3 regions of the Kitasatospora sp. NPDC048296 genome follow, and region 3 is predicted to be linked to each of the others. Evidence: riboswitches for the same ligand, from Rfam matches in the RefSeq annotation. Region 3 holds a riboswitch; each other region holds the start of a gene.

Evidence for each region. Region 3 has a riboswitch for cobalamin ahead of ACGF12_RS26395 (cobalamin biosynthesis protein). Riboswitches for the same ligand answer to the same signal wherever they lie in the genome.
Region 1: linked by a shared signal. The riboswitch ahead of metE (5-methyltetrahydropteroyltriglutamate--homocysteine S-methyltransferase) and the one ahead of ACGF12_RS26395 (cobalamin biosynthesis protein) in region 3 are both predicted to bind cobalamin.
Region 2: linked by a shared signal. The riboswitch ahead of ACGF12_RS19885 (HoxN/HupN/NixA family nickel/cobalt transporter) and the one ahead of ACGF12_RS26395 (cobalamin biosynthesis protein) in region 3 are both predicted to bind cobalamin.

What each region holds. Positions count from the first base shown of each region.
Region 1 covers NZ_JBICZB010000121.1:6,292-10,140, forward strand. Annotated here, with positions in the region: gene metE (5-methyltetrahydropteroyltriglutamate--homocysteine S-methyltransferase) at 1-2,116, opposite strand, end outside; cobalamin riboswitch at 2,273-2,515, opposite strand; partial or broken gene ACGF12_RS36740 (phosphatase PAP2 family protein) at 2,613-2,729, shown strand; gene ACGF12_RS36745 (ketose-bisphosphate aldolase) at 2,799-3,641, opposite strand; gene ACGF12_RS36750 (1-phosphofructokinase family hexose kinase) at 3,632-3,849, opposite strand, start outside.
Region 2 covers NZ_JBICZB010000031.1:29,286-33,134, forward strand. Annotated here, with positions in the region: gene rpmG (50S ribosomal protein L33) at 1-62, shown strand, start outside; gene ACGF12_RS19880 (type B 50S ribosomal protein L31) at 99-347, shown strand; gene ACGF12_RS19885 (HoxN/HupN/NixA family nickel/cobalt transporter) at 435-1,544, opposite strand; cobalamin riboswitch at 1,576-1,769, opposite strand; gene ACGF12_RS19890 (ArsR/SmtB family transcription factor) at 1,851-2,234, shown strand; gene ACGF12_RS19895 (hypothetical protein) at 2,305-3,849, shown strand, end outside.
Region 3 covers NZ_JBICZB010000051.1:47,608-51,456, reverse strand. Annotated here, with positions in the region: gene ACGF12_RS26405 (alpha/beta hydrolase family protein) at 1-669, opposite strand, end outside; gene ACGF12_RS26400 (helix-turn-helix domain-containing protein) at 784-1,476, opposite strand; cobalamin riboswitch at 1,683-1,814, shown strand; gene ACGF12_RS26395 (cobalamin biosynthesis protein) at 1,913-3,034, shown strand; gene ACGF12_RS26390 (cobyric acid synthase) at 3,031-3,849, shown strand, end outside.

The DNA of each region.
Region 1 (3,849 bases), on a different contig from region 3:
CCTCGCGCGGGTAGCCCGCCTCGGCGAGTTCGCCGGCCACCTCCATGTGTGAGCGCGTCGCTTCCAGGGAGATGACGTCCGCGTCGAGCTCGTCGATCGCCGTCATGATCGCGCCGACCTCCGCGTAGCACATGTGGGTGTGGATCTGGGTGTCGGCCCGCACTCCGGAGGTGGCCAGGCGGAACGCCTCAGTAGCCCAGTCCAGGTAGGCCGGGCGGTCGGCGGCCCGCAGCGGGAGGGTTTCGCGCAGGGCCGGCTCGTCGACCTGGACGACGGCGGCGCCGGCGGCCTCCAGGTCGGTGACCTCGTCGCGCAGGGCCAGCGCCACCTGCCGGGCGGTGTCGCCGAGCGGCTGGTCGTCGCGGACGAAGGACCAGGCGAGCATGGTGACCGGGCCGGTGAGCATGCCCTTGACCGGGCGGTCGGTCAGGCCCTGGGCGTAGCGGAACCAGTCGACGGTCATCGGGTGCGGGCGGGAGATGTCCCCGGCGAGGACCGGCGGGCGGACGTAGCGGGTGCCGTAGGACTGCACCCAGCCGTGCCGGGTGGCGAGGTAGCCGGTGAGCTGTTCGGCGAAGTACTGGACCATGTCGTTGCGCTCGGGCTCGCCGTGCACCAGGACGTCGAGGCCCGCCTTCTCCTGGTACGCGATGACCTCGCGGACCTCCGCCTCGATCCGCTCGCGGTAGGCGGCGGCGTCGATCCGTCCGGCACTCAAGTCGGCTCGGGCGACGCGCAGTTCGGTGGTCTGCGGGAAGGAGCCGATGGTGGTGGTCGGCAGCAGCGGCAGGCCGAGGCGGGCGCGCTGGGCCTCGGCGCGTACGGGGTAGGACTGGGCGCGACGGGTGTCGTCGGGGGTGACGGCGGCGCTGCGGGCGCGGACGGCCGGGTCGCGGGTGATCGGCGAGTTGGCCCGGGAGGCGAGGTCGGCGCGGTTGGCGGCGAGGTCGGCGGCGATCGCGGCGGTGCCCTCGCGCAGGCCGCGGGCCAGCAGTGCGACCTCCCGCGCCTTCTGCTCGGCGAAGGCGAGCCAGCGCAGGATCTGCGGGTCGACGTCGCGCTCCGCGGAGGCGTCCAGCGGCACGTGCAGGAGGGAGCAGGACGGCGCGACGTCGACCCGGTCGGCGAGGCCGAGCAGGGTCGCGAGGGTGGCCAGCGACTTCTCCAGGTCGTTGATCCAGATGTTGCGGCCGTCGACCACGCCCGCGACCAGCCGCTTGCCGGGCAGCCCGCCGGCGGCGGCGAGGTCGTCCAGGTTGGCGGCGGCCGGGCCGGTGAAGTCCAGTGCCAGCCCCTCGACCGGGGCCTTGGCGAGGACAGGGAGCGCCTCGCCGAGGCGGTCGAAGTAGCTCGCGACCAGCAGCTTCGGACGGTCGGCCAGGGCGCCGAGCTCGCGGTAGGCGCGGGCGGCGGCACGCAGTTCGATCGTCCCGCGCTCGGCCGGGGTGCGGTCCTGGACGAGCGCGGGCTCGTCCAGCTGCACCCACTCGGCGCCCGCGGCCTTCAGGTCGGCGAGCAGCTCCGCGTAGACGGGCAGCAGCCGGTCCAGCAGGGTGATCGGCTGGAAGTCCTCGGCCACGCCCGGGGCGGGCTTGGCCAGTAGCAGGTAGGTGACCGGTCCGACCAGCACCGGGCGGGCGCGGTGGCCGAGCGCGAGCGCCTCCCGCAGTTCGGCGACCGCCTTGGCCGGGTTGGCGGCGAAGGCCGTGTCCGGCCCCAACTCGGGCACCAGGTAGTGGTAGTTGGTGTCGAACCACTTGGTCATCTCCAGCGGCGCGACGTCCTGGGTACCGCGCGCCATCGCGAAGTACCCGTCCAACGGGTCCGCCTCTACGGCGGCCCGGTGCCGGGCGGGGATCGCGCCGACGGCCACCGAGGCGTCCAGCACGTGGTCGTAGAACGAGAAGTCGCCGGTCGGGACCTCCCCGACACCGGCTTCGGCGAGCTGTGCCCAGTTCTCGCGGCGCAGCCCGGCGGCGGTGGCCTGGAGCTCCTCGGCGGTGACGGCACCCTTCCAGTAGCCCTCGATCGCCTTCTTCAGTTCCCGGCCCTGGCCCTGGCGGGGGTATCCGTACACGGTGGCGAGAGTTGCCGCGGCTGCGGACTTCGTGGTCAAGGGACTCTCCTTCGCGAGCCTGATTCCTCATGGTCCCGGGGACGGGACGAAGGCGCGAAGGGATGACGAACCCGGCGAGCGACCGCACATGGGGGCGGCTTCGCCTGGTATGGTCGCCGACCCGCCCTCGAGGTCACCGGATGGCCGCGCGCGATCGGTCGCACGCGGGCAACGGGCAGGTCTTCGGACTCGCGGGCACACCCGCCCTGACCTTCCAGGGACGAACACCTACTGGCCGTCGCTTCCCGGACCCGTTCCGGACCCAGTGCGTATGACGGCGGTCGTTCCCACTCACCGCTGCGGGGCAGTCCCGGACTGGCCAGTTGAAAGGCGTCACCGGGTTCCCTCTTACGACACCCCGCCTGGCGGACGGGGCGAACCAGTTGCCCGGCCAGCCTAAGGCCAATCCCCCGCTGCCCGGCCGGAGAATCACTCAAGCATCCACATACTGAGACGAGGTCAGGCGCGAGGACGTCCGCCCGCGGCCACGCCGATGATGAAGGTGCTGTGCTTGCTGCATCCGGCTTTCACGCCGACCTCGATCGTGGCAACGGGCAACCACTGGGTCCTGGACGCCTTCGGCGGCCTCGTGGCAGCGGTGGCGGGTTTCGGGCGGTGAGGCCCGAACAGCACGACAGCGAGGCCCGTCCCATCGGGGACGGGCCTCGGCTCATCAGCAGCGTCAGGCCGTCGGAGCCTTGAGGACGCGCAGCAGGCGGGTGACCTCGGTCGCCATGGCGGTTCGTCCGGAGCCGAGGTAGCGGCGGGTATCGACGAGTGACGGGTTGTCGTCGAGGGTGCGGCGCACGGCGGTGGTGAAGACCTGGTTGAGGTGGGTGGCGATGTTGACCTTGGTCATGCCGTGTTCGACGGCGCGGGCGAGGTGTTCGTCGGCGACGCCGGAGGAGCCGTGCAGGACCAGTGGGACGGGGACGGCGTCGCGTAGTTCGGCGATCAGGTCGTAGTCGAGGACGGCGTCGCGGGTGAGCATGGCGTGGGAGGTGCCGACGGCGACGGCGAGGGCGTCGACGCCGGTGGCGGCGACGAAGGCGGCCGCCTCGGCGGGTACGGTTCGGGCGCCGGGGGCGTGGACGCCGTCCTTGCCGCCGACCTCGCCGAGTTCGGCCTCCACCCACACGCCCGCCGCGTGGCAGCGGGCGACCACCTCGGCGGTGGCGCGGACGTTCTCCTCGTAGGGCAGTACGGAGGCGTCGAACATGACCGAGGAGAAGCCGAGTTGGACGGCCTCGGCGACGAGGTCGGTGGAGGTGGCGTGGTCGAGGTGGACGGCGACGGGCACCGCGGCGGTGCGGGCGGTGGCGAGCACGGCGGAGGCTATCGGGGTCAGCGCCCCGTGGTAGCGGACGGCGTTCTCGCTCAGCTGCAGGACCACCGGGGCGCCGGCGGCCTCGGCTCCGGCGACGATGGCCTGGGCGTGTTCGAGCTGGATGACGTTGAACGCGCCGATGCCGCGCGCGGCATTCGCCGCGGGAGTGACGATGTCGCCGGTTCCGGTCAGGGGCACGGGTTGAACTCCTCAGCTGCGAAGGGTGCGAAGGGTTGGACGTCCACCCGGGGCCGCAGGGCCCGGTGGACGTCGGGGTCGAAGTCGCCGGCGAGCGGTGCGGCGACGGCGGCCGCGGACAGCGCCACGGCCTCGGCGAGCCGGTCGGGCCAGGGGGCGCCGGTGACCAGGCCGAGGGTGAGTGCGGCCACCGCGGCGTCGCCGGCGC
Region 2 (3,849 bases), on a different contig from region 3:
TGGTCCTGCGCAAGTACGACCCGGTCATGGGCCGGCACGTCGACTTCCGCGAAGAGCGCTGAACGAACACCCCGCAACCACCCCGGAGGAGCCCAGCCATGAAGTCCGGAATCCATCCCCGCTACCGCCCGGTCGTCTTCCGCGACAAGGTCGGCGGCCTCGCCTTCCTGACCCGCTCGACGGTCACCAGCGACCGCACCGTCGAGTGGGAGGACGGCAACACCTATCCGGTGATCGACGTCGAGATCTCCTCCGCGAGCCACCCCTTCTACACCGGCCAGTCCCGGGTGCTCGACACCGCCGGCCGGGTCGAGCAGTTCCGCCGCCGGTACGGCGACCGGCACTGACCACGAGCGAAACGGCGCCTCCCCGCCCGGGGGAGGCGCCGTTTCGGCGTTCGGAAAGGACCTCAGCGCGGCGGCGGGACCGACGGGCTACTCCGCGGGCGTCCAGCGCTTCTCGACCCCGGCCAGCTTCCAGTAGGCGATCGCGATCGCCCACACCACCACGAACAGCCCGGCGATCGCGTATCCGACGTTGTCCAGCGAGATGTCCGCGATGAACCCGGTGACCGGGTCGGTCAGGTCGAGCTTCTCGTGCAGCACCCCGACCAGCTCGATGGTGCCGATGATGAAGGCCACCGCGATCGACAGCCCGGTGATGGTCAGGTTGTAGTACACCTTGCGCACCGGGTTGGAGAACGCCCACTGGTACGCGAAGTTCATGAAGGTCCCGTCCAGGGTGTCGAACAGGCTCATCCCCGCCGCGAACAGCAGCGGAAGGCAGACGATCGCGTACCAGGGCAGCCCTGCCGCCGCACCCGAGCCGGCCATCACCATCAGGGTGACCTCGGTCGCGGTGTCGAAGCCCAGGCCCAGCACCATGCCCACCGGGAACATCTGCCCGGGCCGGGTGATCGAGCGGGTCGCCCGGTTCAGCACCCGGGCCATGAAGCCGCGCGAGTTGAGGTGCTCCTCCAGCTGCGCCTCGTCGTACTTCCCGGCCCGCATCGAGCGGAACACCTTGAGGATGCCGACCAGCGCCGCCAGGTTGAGCGCGCCGATCAGGTAGAGGAAGGCGCCGGAGGCCGTGGTGCCGACCAGCCCGAGCCACTTGTGGGTGGCCGAGTCGTCGTCCATCAGCGTGTTCGCCAGCTGGGCGCCGCCCGCCACCAGGGCGGCCATGAGGACCACCATCGAGGAGTGCCCGAGGGCGAACCAGAACCCGACCGAGACCGGCCGCTTGCCGTCCGCCATCAGCTTGCGGGTGGTGTTGTCGATCACCGCGATGTGGTCGGCGTCGAAGGCGTGCCGCATGCCGAGGGTGTAGGCGGTGATACCCAGGCCCACCCCGAAGACCTGGGTCCCGACGGCGTAGTTGTGCGGCGCGACCAGGAAGACGAGCGTCCCGAAGGCCACCACGTGCATGGCCAGGATCACCCCCATCAACCCGGCCGTGCGGATGGTGTCCTCGCGCTTCCATCTGAAGGTGGGCAGGACGGAGGGGGCCGCCTCCGTGGGAGTGGCGGTTTCGGGCAGGGTCATCTTCGGATCACGCTCCAGCACCTCGTGGAAAGACTTCGTGAGATGCCGTGGCCGGTCTCCTGGCTTACGGGGCTTCCGGACCCGCCTTCCCAGGCGCACGAGGCGCCCAGTGGCATGTGGGTTCGGACAACTCTCCCCCGATCACAGTGGCGAGGGCCGCTCCGGACTGGGACCCCTGAGGGTCCGTCACCGGTCTTCCCGAGCACCACGGCGGGGAACACCGTAGGGGCAGTCCACCACCCTCGCAAGGTTGCGCACCTGTGCAGGTGTCCAGGATCACAGGTCGTGAGCTGCCAGAATGTCCGCATGCATCTCGTACCGGCCGACCGCGCGGGCCACCGCACCATCGACGGACACCGGGTCTGCGAGGCCATCGCCGCCATCGGGGACACCGCCCACGTCCGGACCTGGGCCGAGCGGTTCTCCCTGCTCGCCGACCCCGGACGGCTCGCCCTGCTGCTCGCCCTGCACCGGGCCGGGCCGCTCGCCGTCAGCGACCTCGCGGTCGCCACCGGCATGCGCGACCCCGCCGTCTCCCAGGCCCTGCGACTGCTCCGCACCGCGGGCGCGGTCACCGGGGACAAGGACGGACGCGTGGTGCGCTACCGGCTCGTGGACGACAGCATGCGCCCCCTCCTCGACGAGTGCGCCGCCGGAGAACACCACGAACCCACCGCAGCGGCGGGCTGACCGACACTCGGGCCCGACCGTCTCTCGCAAGGGGCACCCCGGGAGCGGCCCGGATGAGTACGATCATGAGGTGCCGTCCCACCCCCACGTCTGGCCCGCCGACCGCTGGAACACCCGCCCGGTCAAGGCCCGCGTGCTGGCGGTCGCCCGCACCCTCACCTCGGCGACCCGGGTCCTGGACGTCCTCACCCTGCTGAACCAGGACGGCATCGAGCGGTACTTCACCGTCAACCCCGGCTCCGCCTTCGCCGACCGCGGCCTCACCGACTACCTGCGCGGCCTGCCCGGCTACACCGTGCTGGAGTGGGAGGACGCCGTCCGCCGCCGCTTCGACCTGGCCGTCGCCTGCGCCGTCCACGCCTCCATGCACCGGCTGGACGCCCACCTGGTCGTCCTCCCGCACGGCGCCGGCTACAACCGTCTGGTGACCGAGTCCACCGGCGACACGGTCAGCGCCGCGGGCCTGTCCCGCAACGAACTCACCCACCGGGGGCGGGTGTTCGTGGACGTCCTCGGCCTCTCCCACCCCGAGCAGCTGGACCGGCTGCGGGTCTCCTGCCCCGAGGCCCTGGACGTCGCCCGGGTGGTCGGCGACCCGTGCTTCGACCGGATCCTCGGCAGCGAACGCTCCCGGGACGCCTACCGCGCCGCACTCGGAGCCGTCGACGGCCGCCGGCTCGTCGTCGTCAACTCCACCTGGAGCGGGCACTCGTTACTCGGCCGCCGCCCCGACCTGCCCCGCCGCCTGGTCCGCCGGCTGCCCGCCGACGAGTACACGGTGGCCGTCGTGCTGCACCCCAACATCTGGAGCCGGCACGACCCCGAGACGCTGCTCGACGACGCCCGCCGGATGGGCCTGCGGCTGATCCCGCCGCACCAGGGCTGGCAGGCCGCGCTGGTCGCCGCCGACTGCCTGATCGGCGACCACGGCTCGGTCTCCGTCTACGGCGCCGCCCTGGGCCGCCGCACCCTGCTGGTCGCCACCGGCGCCGCCGAACTCGACCCGCACTCCCCCAGCTACGCCTTCGGCCAGGCCGCGCCCGTCCTCGACCCGGACGGCGACCTCGCCGCCCAGCTCGAACAGGCCCTGGCCCGGGACCCGGCCGACCTCACTGACATCACCGACCGCTCGCTCGCCCACCGCGGCGAATCCGCCCGGCTGCTGCGCCCGCTGCTCTACTCCTTCCTGGAGCGCCTGGACGAACCCGAGGGCGAACCCGTCCTGCCGCCCTACCCCAAGCCCGTCCCGCGCCCCGGCGGCACCGACCGGCCCACCGCGTACGACGTCGAGGGCAAGAGCGAGGGGACGGAGGTCAGCCTGCGGCGCTACCCCTTCGACCCGAACGACCCCACCCCGCGCGGCTTCCACGCACTCACCGACGACCACCCGGGCGACGCCCTGCGCTACACCGCCGAGGTCCTCGCCCGCACCGAGCCGCACGCCGAACACCCCGCCACCCACTGGCTCGCCGACACCGCCGCCGAACTCCCCGGCCTCGCCGTCGCGGTGGCCGCCCTCGGCCCGGCCCGCCACCTGCTCAGACTGCACACCGGCCGGCTGCTGGAGGCCCTCGCCGAACGGGACTTCGGCCGTGCCGAGCCCGTTCTCGACCCG
Region 3 (3,849 bases):
GACGTCGCGCCACTCGGTCGCGCCGAAGTGGCTCAACCCGTCCGGGGAGGCGGGGGCGCCCGCGTCGCCGCGGTAGGTGACGGCGAGGACGGGCAGGCCGAGGCGGTCGAGGACGGGCAGGACCGGGAGGGTCTGCTGGCGGTCGGCCTCGGTGCCGTGGACGAGGATCACCCAGGTGCCGCGCTTGCCGTCGAGGTGCCAGGCCGGGAGGGCGCCCAGCTCGCCGTCGGCGCTGGTGTCACTGAAGGCCAGGCCGAGCGCCTCGGAGGGGTCGCCGAGCAGCACGCGGGGGGTGAAGTGCACCTCGGTGCCGGGCGTGAGGGTGCCCCGGTCGGCGCGGACCAGCCGCCGGGTGACGCCCTGCTCGTCGCTGTGCAGGATCTCCTCGACCACCGCGTGCCCGCCGCCCTCCCACTCGACGGCCCAGCGGCCGCGCCGCAGGCTCTCGGGGCGGCGGGTGAAGGTGACCCGGCCGGCGGCGAGGCTCTGCACCAGGATGGGCCCGGACTCCTGCACGGCCACCCCCACCCCCGGCCCCGCACCCGGTCCCGCACCCGGCCCCGCGCCCGGATGGACCATCCGCTCGGAGGCCCGGCGGCCGATCACCAGGACGACGGCCCCGGCCCCGACGGCGGCGGCGGCCACGACCGCTGCGGTTCGCCAACGCATATCGTTCCCCGCTCTGCTTCACGGACCCGGACGGTGTTCGTACACCAGTTCACCAGGGTCGTGCTCCCCAGGCCACCGGAATGGGCCATCCGGGGCACGGGGGGAAGAGGAGCCTCAGACCGGAACGGCCGTCGGCTGGGCCGCGAGCAGCTGCCAGAACCGGGGAGTGAGCGGCGGGGCGGGGGCGCTGGGCACGCTGGGGGTGCCCCAGTGGGTGGGGACGTGGTGTTCCTGGTGGAGGACGGGGAGGACGGCTGCGAGGTCCGGCTCGGGGACGGGGACGAGACGGGCGAGGGCGCGCAGATGGGGCTGCCAGCGGCCGGCGACGCACTGGCGCAGCAGCCGGTCCAGGGCCTCGGCGCGGCCGGTGGCCTCGACCAGCTCGGTCAGCCGCAGGCCGAGGACCTGGGCGAGGGCGTGGGTCTGGTCCGGGTCGCCGTCCCAGTGGCCGGTCAGTTCGGCCTGCTGGTAGGCGGGCAGGGACATGCCGACGCGTTCGGCCACGGTCTCCTGGCCGAGTTCGCGGGCGATGCGGTGGTCCCGCAGGCGCGTCGGGCGGGCCCCCATCAGGTCGGCGGCGGGGCACCAGAGGGCGCGGGCGAGGGCGATGAGCTCGGCCTCGCCGGGCCTCAGGTCGCCGTTCTCCCAGGCGAGGACGTGGCCGAACAGCAGCCGTACGCCGTGGGCGGCCATGCCCTCGGCGACCTGTTCGGGGGTCAGGCCGAGGCCGACCCGGTGGGCGCGTGCGGCCTCGGGCGAGAACGGCACCGGGGGCGGGGCGGCGGCGGGGGTCTTTCTGCGGCGCATGGCACCGAACGGTAGGCGCGGCCCTCGGCGCGCCCCCAGCCCCGGAACGCACGAAGCGGGACTGACGGGCCCTCCGCCGCGCTGGGCGATCGCACAGTGACGGCACCCGGCCGCCGTGCGGCCGCCGTGTGACCAACCCCTCCGTGACCTCGGTTGACGCGTGGATCGGCCGCGTGATGGGATCCTTGCGCCAAACGGAGGCATGGAGAGGAAGCCGGTGCGAATCCGGCGCGGTCCCGCCACTGTCACCGGGGAGCACGCTCGGAAGGTGTCACGGCGGGCCGTCAGAAGCCGCTGGAAGGCCCGGGGGTGCGTCCGACCCGGAAGCCAGGAGACTCTCGCCCCCGGTACGTCGATCCAGGGCGCGGACCCTGAGTGAGGACACGCACGCGATGCAGCCTGCCCCGCCCCGTCGGACCCCGAGCTGCCCACCGCCGTGCGCCCGCTGACCCGCGCCGCCGCCTTCGCGCTGGGCGCCGTCGCGGGCTACGCCGTCGACGCCCGCTTCGCCGACCCCCGCCGCGGCCACCCCGTCGCGCTCTTCGGCAGCGCCGCGACCCGCCTCGAACGGCGCCTGTGGCGCGACGACCGCACGGCCGGGACGGCGTACACGGCGCTGTGCGTGGGCGCGGTCACGGCCGGCGCGCTGGCCCTGGACCGTACGGTGGGACGCCGTCCGCTGGGGCGGGCGGCACTGGCCGCGGCGGCGACCTGGACGGTACTCGGCGGCACCTCGCTGACCCGGGAGGCGCGCACCATCGGCCGCTCCCTCGCCGCGGGCGATCTGACGGCTGCCCGGGAACGGCTGCCACACCTGTGCGGGCGGGACCCGAGCGCGCTGGACGAACAGCAGATCGCCCGGGCCGTGGTCGAGTCGGTGGCCGAGAACACCGCCGACGCCGTGGTGAACGCGCTGACCTGGGGCGCCCTGGCGGGCACGCCGGGCCTGCTGGCCTTCCGCGCGGTGAACACCCTGGACGCGATGGTGGGCCACCGCTCGCCCCGCTACGCCCGCTTCGGCTGGGCCTCGGCCCGGCTGGACGACGTGGCCGGCTGGCCGGGCGCCCGGCTCACCGCGCTGCTGACGGTGGCCGCCGCACCCGAGCCCCGGACCGCCTGGCGGGTCTGGCGGCGGGACCGCTCCGCGCACCCGAGCCCGAACGCGGGCCAGGCCGAGTCGGCCTTCGCCGGCGCGGTGGGCGTGCGGCTGGGCGGCACGCTCCGGTACCCGCACGAGCCGAAGGGCGCGCCGGTGCCGAAAGCGACGAACGACAAGCGACCGACGCAGGAGAGAGCGCCGGAGGGTGGGCCCCTCCTGCCCGAGGGCGGGCAAGGAGGGCGAACGTCGGCGCCGGACCACGAGCGCCCGGAGGCGAGTGCGGAGCCACGGGAAAGGGTGGAGCACCGGCCGGTGCTGGGCGCGGAGTTGCGGCCGGTGACGGTGGACGACATCGAGCGGGCCTGCACGCTGTCCCGGCGGGTGGGCGCGCTGGCGCTGGGTACGACGGTCGCGGGGCACGTCCTGCTGCGGCTCCTGATGAAGAGGGGTGGGGCATGACGAACGCGCTGCTGGTCGCCGGGACGACCTCGGACGCGGGCAAGAGTGTGGTGACGGCCGGGATCTGCCGCTGGCTGGCCCGCCAGGGCGTGCGGGTCGCGCCGTTCAAGGCGCAGAACATGTCGCTGAACTCCTTCGTCACCGCCGACGGTGCCGAGATCGGCCGCGCCCAGGCGATGCAGGCCCAGGCCGCCCGGGTGGAGCCGGAGGCGGCGATGAACCCGGTGCTGCTCAAGCCCGGCGCGGACGGCCGCAGCCAGGTGGTGCTGCTCGGCCGGCCGGTGGCCGAGGTCGGCGCGCTGGACTACCGGGAGCGCAAGCCCGTCCTGCTGGAACGCTCCCTGGAGTGCCTGGCGGACCTGCGCCGCCGCTTCGACGTGGTGGTCTGCGAGGGCGCCGGCTCGCCCGCCGAGATCAACCTGCGCGACCGGGACATCGCCAACATGGGCCTGGCCACTGCCGCCGGACTGCCCGTCGTGGTGGTCGGCGACATCGACCGCGGCGGGGTCTTCGCCGCGATGTACGGGACGCTGGCGCTGCTGTCGGCCGAGGACCAGCGGCACGTGGCGGGCTGGTTCGTCAACAAGTTCCGCGGCGACGCGCGGCTGCTGGCGCCCGGGCTGGAGATGCTGCACGAGCTGACCGGCCGTCCGGTGCTGGGCACGCTGCCGATGCTGCCGGGCCTGTGGCTGGACGCCGAGGACTCGCTCGACCTGTCGACAGTGGTGGACCGGGTCGACAGCCGCGGGCCGCTCGGGGCGGACGTGCTGCGGGTGGCCGTGGTGCGCTTCCCCCGGCTGTCCAACTTCACCGAC